DNA from 3 places in the Burkholderia anthinoferrum genome. Region 3 is predicted to be linked to each of the others. Evidence: riboswitches for the same ligand, from Rfam matches in the RefSeq annotation. Region 3 holds a riboswitch; each other region holds the start of a gene.
The links. Region 3 has a riboswitch for cobalamin ahead of cobW (cobalamin biosynthesis protein CobW). Riboswitches for the same ligand answer to the same signal wherever they lie in the genome.

Region 1: linked by a shared signal. The riboswitch ahead of C5F75_RS05555 (FecCD family ABC transporter permease) and the one ahead of cobW (cobalamin biosynthesis protein CobW) in region 3 are both predicted to bind cobalamin.
Region 2: linked by a shared signal. The riboswitch ahead of C5F75_RS22435 (TonB-dependent receptor domain-containing protein) and the one ahead of cobW (cobalamin biosynthesis protein CobW) in region 3 are both predicted to bind cobalamin.

What each region holds. Positions count from the first base shown of each region.
Region 1 covers NZ_LFZP01000019.1:95,337-97,533, reverse strand. Annotated here, with positions in the region: gene C5F75_RS05560 (ABC transporter ATP-binding protein) at 1-127, opposite strand, end outside; gene C5F75_RS05555 (FecCD family ABC transporter permease) at 124-1,239, opposite strand; cobalamin riboswitch at 1,282-1,528, opposite strand; gene C5F75_RS05550 (ATPase) at 1,683-2,033, shown strand; gene C5F75_RS05545 (cell division protein ZapA) at 2,030-2,197, shown strand, end outside.
Region 2 covers NZ_LFZP01000051.1:426,427-428,623, forward strand. Annotated here, with positions in the region: gene C5F75_RS22435 (TonB-dependent receptor domain-containing protein) at 1-1,203, opposite strand, end outside; cobalamin riboswitch at 1,419-1,611, opposite strand; gene C5F75_RS36435 (hypothetical protein) at 1,669-1,899, opposite strand; gene C5F75_RS22440 (threo-3-hydroxy-L-aspartate ammonia-lyase) at 1,914-2,197, opposite strand, start outside.
Region 3 covers NZ_LFZP01000032.1:164,271-166,467, reverse strand. Annotated here, with positions in the region: gene C5F75_RS10175 (TonB-dependent receptor) at 1-435, opposite strand, end outside; cobalamin riboswitch at 587-850, shown strand; gene cobW (cobalamin biosynthesis protein CobW) at 1,177-2,197, shown strand, end outside.

The sequences.
Region 1 (2,197 bases), on a different contig from region 3:
AGATCTCGCCGGGGCGGAACGCCTGCGTGAAGCCGTCGAGCAGCGTGCGCGCGCCGGCCTTCAGCGTCAGGTCGACGGCCGTGTAGCGCATGTCGCCGGCAGCGGCGTTCAGTGCGGCACCCGTCATCGCATCGGTCTCCTCAACAACATCCACAGGAACACCGGCACGCCGATCAACGCGGTCATCACGCCGACCGGCAATTGCGCGGGCGCGATCGCGGTGCGCGCGAGCAGGTCGGCCGCCATCACGCCGCCGCCGCCCGCGAGCATCGCGGCCGGCAGCAGCATCCGCTGGTCGTTGCCGAACGCGAGCCGCAACGCATGCGGCACGACGAGGCCGACGAAGCCGATCGTGCCGGCCGTCGTCACCGCGGCCGCGGCGGCCAGCGACGCGACGAGATAGATCCGCACGCGCAGGCGCGCGACCGGCACGCCGAGCGCTTGCGCGGTGGCGTCGCCGCGCAGCAGCACGTTCAGTTGCGGCGCGGCCGGCAGCGCGACGCCTGCGCACAGCAGCAGCGCGCCCCACGCGAACCACGGCGCCGTCGCGCCGTTCAGGTCGCCCGTCAGCCAGAAGATGATGCCGCGCAGCCGCGCGTCGGGCGCGAGCGACAGCAACAGCGTGACGAGCGCGCCCCACCCCGCCGCGATCACGACGCCCGTGAGCAGCAGCCGCGGCGATGCATCGCGCGATTCGCCGCGCCACACCTCGCGCCTCGCGAGACCGAGCACGAGCGCGACCGAGACGAGCGAACCCGCGAACGCCGATGCGTCGACGAGCCACCACGCGCCGCCCGCGATCATCGCGACGAGCGCGAAGCCGGCCGCGCCGCCGGACACGCCCAGCACGTACGGCTCGGCGAGCGGATTGCGCAGCAGCACCTGCAACAACGCGCCGGCCAGCGCGAGCAGCGCGCCGCACGCGAAACCCGCGAGCGCGCGCGGCAGGCGCAGCGTCGTCACGATATCGGCAACGAGGGTATCGCCGCCATGCGGCACGAGCGACGCGAGCGCCTGCCACGGCGACATCGGCACGCTGCCGATCGACAGCGACGCGACGAACAGCAGCGCGACCGTGGCGGCCAGCGCGGCCCAGATGGCGGCGGCGCGCGCGGCGTTCATGCCGCGCACGGCCGCACGCACGACGCGCGGCGCATCCGCTTGCGGGAGTCGGCCGGGCGCGACGTGGGCGCGTGGCGGACGATTGGGGTCGGCATCGAAGAACGTTCCGTGAAGCATTGCGCGCCCTGCTTCCCCGCAGGCCGCGCGTCATGGAGCCCGTGCGGGCTCCCCGTCTCGGCCGGTATCCGGGCTGGCGGCGGTCCGGCTCGCCTTCCCGCGCGACGACGCGCAGTGGCCCGCGCCCGCGTGCGACCTGCACGCGAAACGCGCCCGAGCCGGCCTGCGTCACGCGACGCGGCCGCTTACCGTTGCGGGGGCAGCGCAGGTTGGCGCGCGTGGAGCCCGCACCCTGCTTCCCGTTTAACCGCGCATCCTGCGCGCGAGCACCGAGGCGGCGCCAGTTTAGGAGCCGGTCGTGCAAGCGTCAAGGAAGCGTCCGGACCCGCGCGAGACGCACCCATTCGCGGCAAGAAGCAGGGGTGTTACGACTGGAAACGTTACAGATGTCAGATTGCGCGGTATTCCGCGCTAAAATGCTGGGTCTTTAGAGGACGCAGCAAATGCTCAACGAACTCGAAACCCTGTCTCAAAATATTGGCCGTCTGATTTCGCTGAACAAGCGCTATCACTCGGAACGGCTCGCGCTCGAGGAGCAGGTCGCGCAATTGCGCGCGGAAGCGGACACGGTCCGCGCGGAGCTCGCGCAGCTGCGCGACGAACGCAATGCGCTCGCGGCCGAGCGCGACACGTTGTCGGCGAAGATCGACGACGCCCAGGTGAAACTGAACGCGATTCTCGAAAAGCTGCCGCGCTCGAAGAGCGCGGAGCAAGCCGACAACCAGCTCGACCTGCTCGATGCGCAGGCGCGCACGGATGGCGATGACGCGGCCAGCCACGGAGAACATGCATGAGCACCAAGCAGATCGAAGTCTCGATTCTCGGTCAGGCCTATCGGCTCGCCTGTTCGGCCGAGACCGAAGCGGCGCTGCTCGAAGCGGTCGCGCGCGTCGACGCCGAAATGTCGAAAATCCGCTCGAACAGCTCGGTGCGCGGCACCGATCGCATCGCGGTGATG
Region 2 (2,197 bases), on a different contig from region 3:
GAACATCGTCACGTTGCCGAGCGTCGCCGACTGGTGCAGCGAGAACGCGGAATCGTTGCGCGTCGGCACGCCGCCGGGAATGTCGACCGGCAGGAACGCCTGTTCGCGCGTGAAGTCGTACGCGAGCTTCGATTCGCCCGACAGCGGCAGCCCGAACAGGTGGAAACCGTGCGCCTGATGGGTCAGCGACGTCGACGTGCTGATGCGCTGCGAATTGATCTGGTCCGTCGCGAGGGCCGGGTTGTCCGCGTAGATGAACTGGCGATCGTTCGCATAGCCGAACGACTGGTCGAACTGCGTATCGGGCGTGATGTCGAGATGGAATGCGACGCCGGTCGTCAACTGGTGATCGCGTTCGCGATTCGCGTAGCCGCTGTTGTCGTAGGACAGATCGGAGCGGTGGTACAGCGCGAACGTCGAGATCGACCAGTTGTCGCGCGCATAGCCGAGCCGCGCGTCGAGATCCTGCGCGTGATACGGGTTGCGGCCGTCTTCGTGGCCGTAGAAGAAGGGCCGCGTCGCATCGATGCCGGCCGTGTTGTAGTCGTGCAGCCCGAGCGAATAGGTGAGCCCGCCCAGCGCGGCCAGCGGCCCGGTCGACGGCACCGTGCCCGACGTGCGGAACTGCGTGTCGAACGTCTTGTTCGAGCCGCCGCCGAACGACACGGTGGTCTGGTTCGGCTGGTTGGCGGCGCGGCGCGTGAAGAGTTGCACGACGCCGCCCATCGCGTTGTTGCCGAACGATGCGGCGGCCGGGCCGGAGATCACCTCGACGCGCTCGAACGCTTCGGTCGGCAGGTCGGCCCACGGCGCGATGCCGGTGGTCGGCGAGCCGATCCGGATGCCGTCGATGAACACGGCGACCTGGCTCGCCGACGAGCCGCGGATGCTGACCGACGCGGACGAGCCGGGCCCGCCGTTCTGCGCGACGGTCACGCCCGGCAGCGTCGCGAGCGCTTGCGTGATGCTCGGGTCGGCCGGCGACAGCCGGTCGAGATCCTCGCGCGTGAGCACCTGCGTCGACGCATAGCGCCGGTCGAACGATTCGGGCAGGTGCCGCGTGTCGGTCACGCTGATCGTGGGCAGGTCCGCGCCTGACGCCAGTGCCGCGGGCTGCGCAGGCGCCGCGTCGCCGGCCGCATGGGCGAGCGGGGAAAGCAGCGCGGTGGCGGCGGACGTGGCAAGCAGGTGACGAAGGTTCATGAGACAGCGGGACAAAGCGTGTGACGTGTACGGCGACCGTGAGCCGGGGGCCGGCAGGGGATGCATGCCGACGGCGTGTCGGGGCGGCGCTTCCGGCCGGGAAGCGGATTCGGGAACGATGGACATCTGACGGATCCTGAGGTCGGGTCGTCCATGCAACAGGCGGCCGCCAACGGCGGTGCTTGCACATCGGGACACCCCGCCCGGTGCGGCTGCTGGACCTCGGGTCGATGGCAGGTCTCCTGGCTCGCGGGTCGCCATCCGTGCGGGCCTTCCCGGTTTCCCAGTGGCATGCGGTGGCACGGATTCGCCGCTCACAGTTGCGGGGGCAGCCGCAGATTCGAGACGTCGCCTCGCCTGCGTTCCCTTTTGATCCCATCCCTGGGAACCATCAGCGCGCAAGGGTAATGGCGCGCGGTCGGGCACGTCAATCGTCCGGGCGCGCGCGGATGCGAAAAAACGTCATTACCCGGTGTCGGCTTTCCGGATGCTTGCGTTCGAGGTGCCCGGGCGGCGTTTCAGGTCTGAAGAAACGGTCGGGTTCGAACGCATCCGTCGCATCCGCGCGGCGGCGATCGCGCGCGTATTCATGAAGACGCCTTCAGACCGACTTCGGGACGACGACGTAATCAGTCCGGGGCGCGAAACCTGGCGCGACGTGGAGGCGGGGCGGTGCGCGCATGACAGGATCTTCATGCGCGCCGCGACGCTCAGGCCGGTGCCGACACCAGCGCGCAGAAGTTCTCGAGATCGACGTTGCCGCCGCTGATCACCACGCCGACGCGCTTGCCCTGCAGCGCGTCCTTCATCCGTCGCACGGCGGCGAACGCCAGGCAGCCGGTCGGCTCGACGACGAGCTTCATGCGCGTGGCGAAGAAGCGCATGCAGTCGACCAGTTCCGCGTCCGTCGCGGTCAGGATGTCGTCGACGTCGCGGCGCAGGATCGGGAACGTAAGGTTGCCGACGTGCTGCGTCTGCGCGCCGTCGGCGATCG
Region 3 (2,197 bases):
CACTTCGACGCGTTCGATGTTGCCGAGACTGCGCACGTATTGCGCGTCGTCGCGCATGCCGTCGAGCAGCAGGTCGCCCGCGGCGGAAAAGCCGCGAATGCGGAACGAATCGAAGCGCGTGTCCGACGTATTGGACACACCCGGCACGCCGGCCAGCGCGTCGGCCAGCGTGCGGCCGCCATAGGACAGCGTTTCCTCGACCGGCACGCTGTCGATCGTTTGCGGGACGTCGCGCGGATCGGTCGCGGTGCGCGTCGCCGTACTCACGCTTTCGGCGCGCGGATCGTTCGGATGACGGCGGCTGCGCACCTCGAGCGCGGGCAGTTCGTCGTCGAACTCGGCCGCCGGGGCAGGAAAGGAGGCAACGCCGGCGATCGAGCACAGCGACAGGGCGAGCACAGGAAAGCGCCGCCCGGATATCTGTCGTTTCGACATGAAAATTTAAGGATGACTGAGTGATTGCCTCACATTGCCGTTGCGCGGTGGTTGCGTTGTTATCGGGTGAAGTTTATCTCGCTTAGTTGAAAACGACAATCATTCGCGTTCGCTGCGCACCGCTCGCCTTGACGCTCCCGGCCCCGCCGCCTACACTCGCACGCGTTTTGGTGCTCGCGCGCGCCGCTCCGGCGCACGCAGTTAAACGGGAAACAGGGAGCCTGCCTGCACCGCAGTCGAGCCAACCTGTGCTGCCCCCGCAACGGTAAGCGAACGCGTCGCGCGCAAGCGCCACGCAGCGCCGCTTCGCCGCATGCCCTGCGCATGCGGACGACCGCCACTGGATGCCGCGCATCCGGGAAGGCGAAGCGGCGTGTTCGTCAGCCCGGATACCGGCCTAAACATTGGGGTTCAGCGCCGCGGGGAGGCGGCGCATCGTCCACGGCCGCAGCAGGTCCGACGCCCGGTGTTTCCCGCTGTCACCTCCGATCCGCCGGCGCGCGAACGCGCCCGGCCGGCACGGCGAACGGCGCGACGCGGGCGGGGCAGGCAGCAGCCGTGTTGGCATTCACGATGTCGACCGTTCGCAAGGAAGCACCATGCCCGATTCGTTGTTCCGCCCGTCCCGCGGCTGTCCGGCCGGACTGCGCGGCGACCTTCGCGCGTACCGTCCCGTGAATGGCCGCGCCGCCACCGACGCGACGAGCCCGTCCTGATTCCCTCTTCGACACCGGACCTACCATGACCCTACGCAAGCTGCCCGTCACGATCGTCACGGGCTTTCTCGGCAGCGGCAAGACGACGCTGATGCGCCACATCCTGCAGCACGCCGAAGGCCGCCGCATCGCGGTGATCGTCAACGAATTCGGCGAACTCGGCATCGACGGCGAAATCCTCAAGGGCTGCGGCATCGGCTGCGACGAGGCCGACGGCGCGCAGGGCGAAGCAGCGGGCCAGCTGTACGAACTCGCGAACGGCTGCCTGTGCTGCACCGTGCAGGAAGAGTTCTATCCGGTGATGGAAGCGCTCGTCGAGCGCCGCGCGGACATCGATCACGTGCTGATCGAGACGTCGGGCCTCGCGCTGCCGAAGCCGCTCGTGCAGGCGTTCAACTGGCCGACGATCCGCAACAGCTTCACGGTCGACGCGGTCGTGACCGTCGTCGACGGGCCGGCCGCCGCGAGCGGCCAGTTCGCGGAAAACCCGCAGGCCGTCGACGCGCAGCGCCGCGCCGATCCGAACCTCGACCACGAATCGCCGCTGCACGAACTCTTTGCCGATCAACTGTCGTCCGCCGATCTCGTGATCGTGAACAAGGCCGACCTCGTCGGCGACGCCGAATTCGCGCGGATCGAAACCGCGATCCGCGAAGAAATTCCGCCGCAGGTGAAGATCGTGCGTGCGACGCGCGGCGAGCTCGATCTCGCGATGCTGCTCGGCCTCGAATCGGCGTCGGAGGAAACGATCCACCTGCGTCACGACCATCACGGCTCGGCCGACGACGGCGATCACGATCACCATCACGACGATTTCGATTCGGTCGTGGTGTCGGGCGACGCCGGCACGCGCGAAGCGACGATCGCCGCGCTGCAGCGTGTGGTCGAAGCGCACACGATCTATCGCGCGAAAGGCTTCGCCGCGCTGCCCGGCGCGCCGATGCGGCTCGTGATCCAGGGCGTCGGGCGCCGTTTCGACAGCTATTTCGACCGCCGCTGGCAGGACGGCGAAACGCGTGCGAGCCGCTTCGTGCTGATCGGCGAGG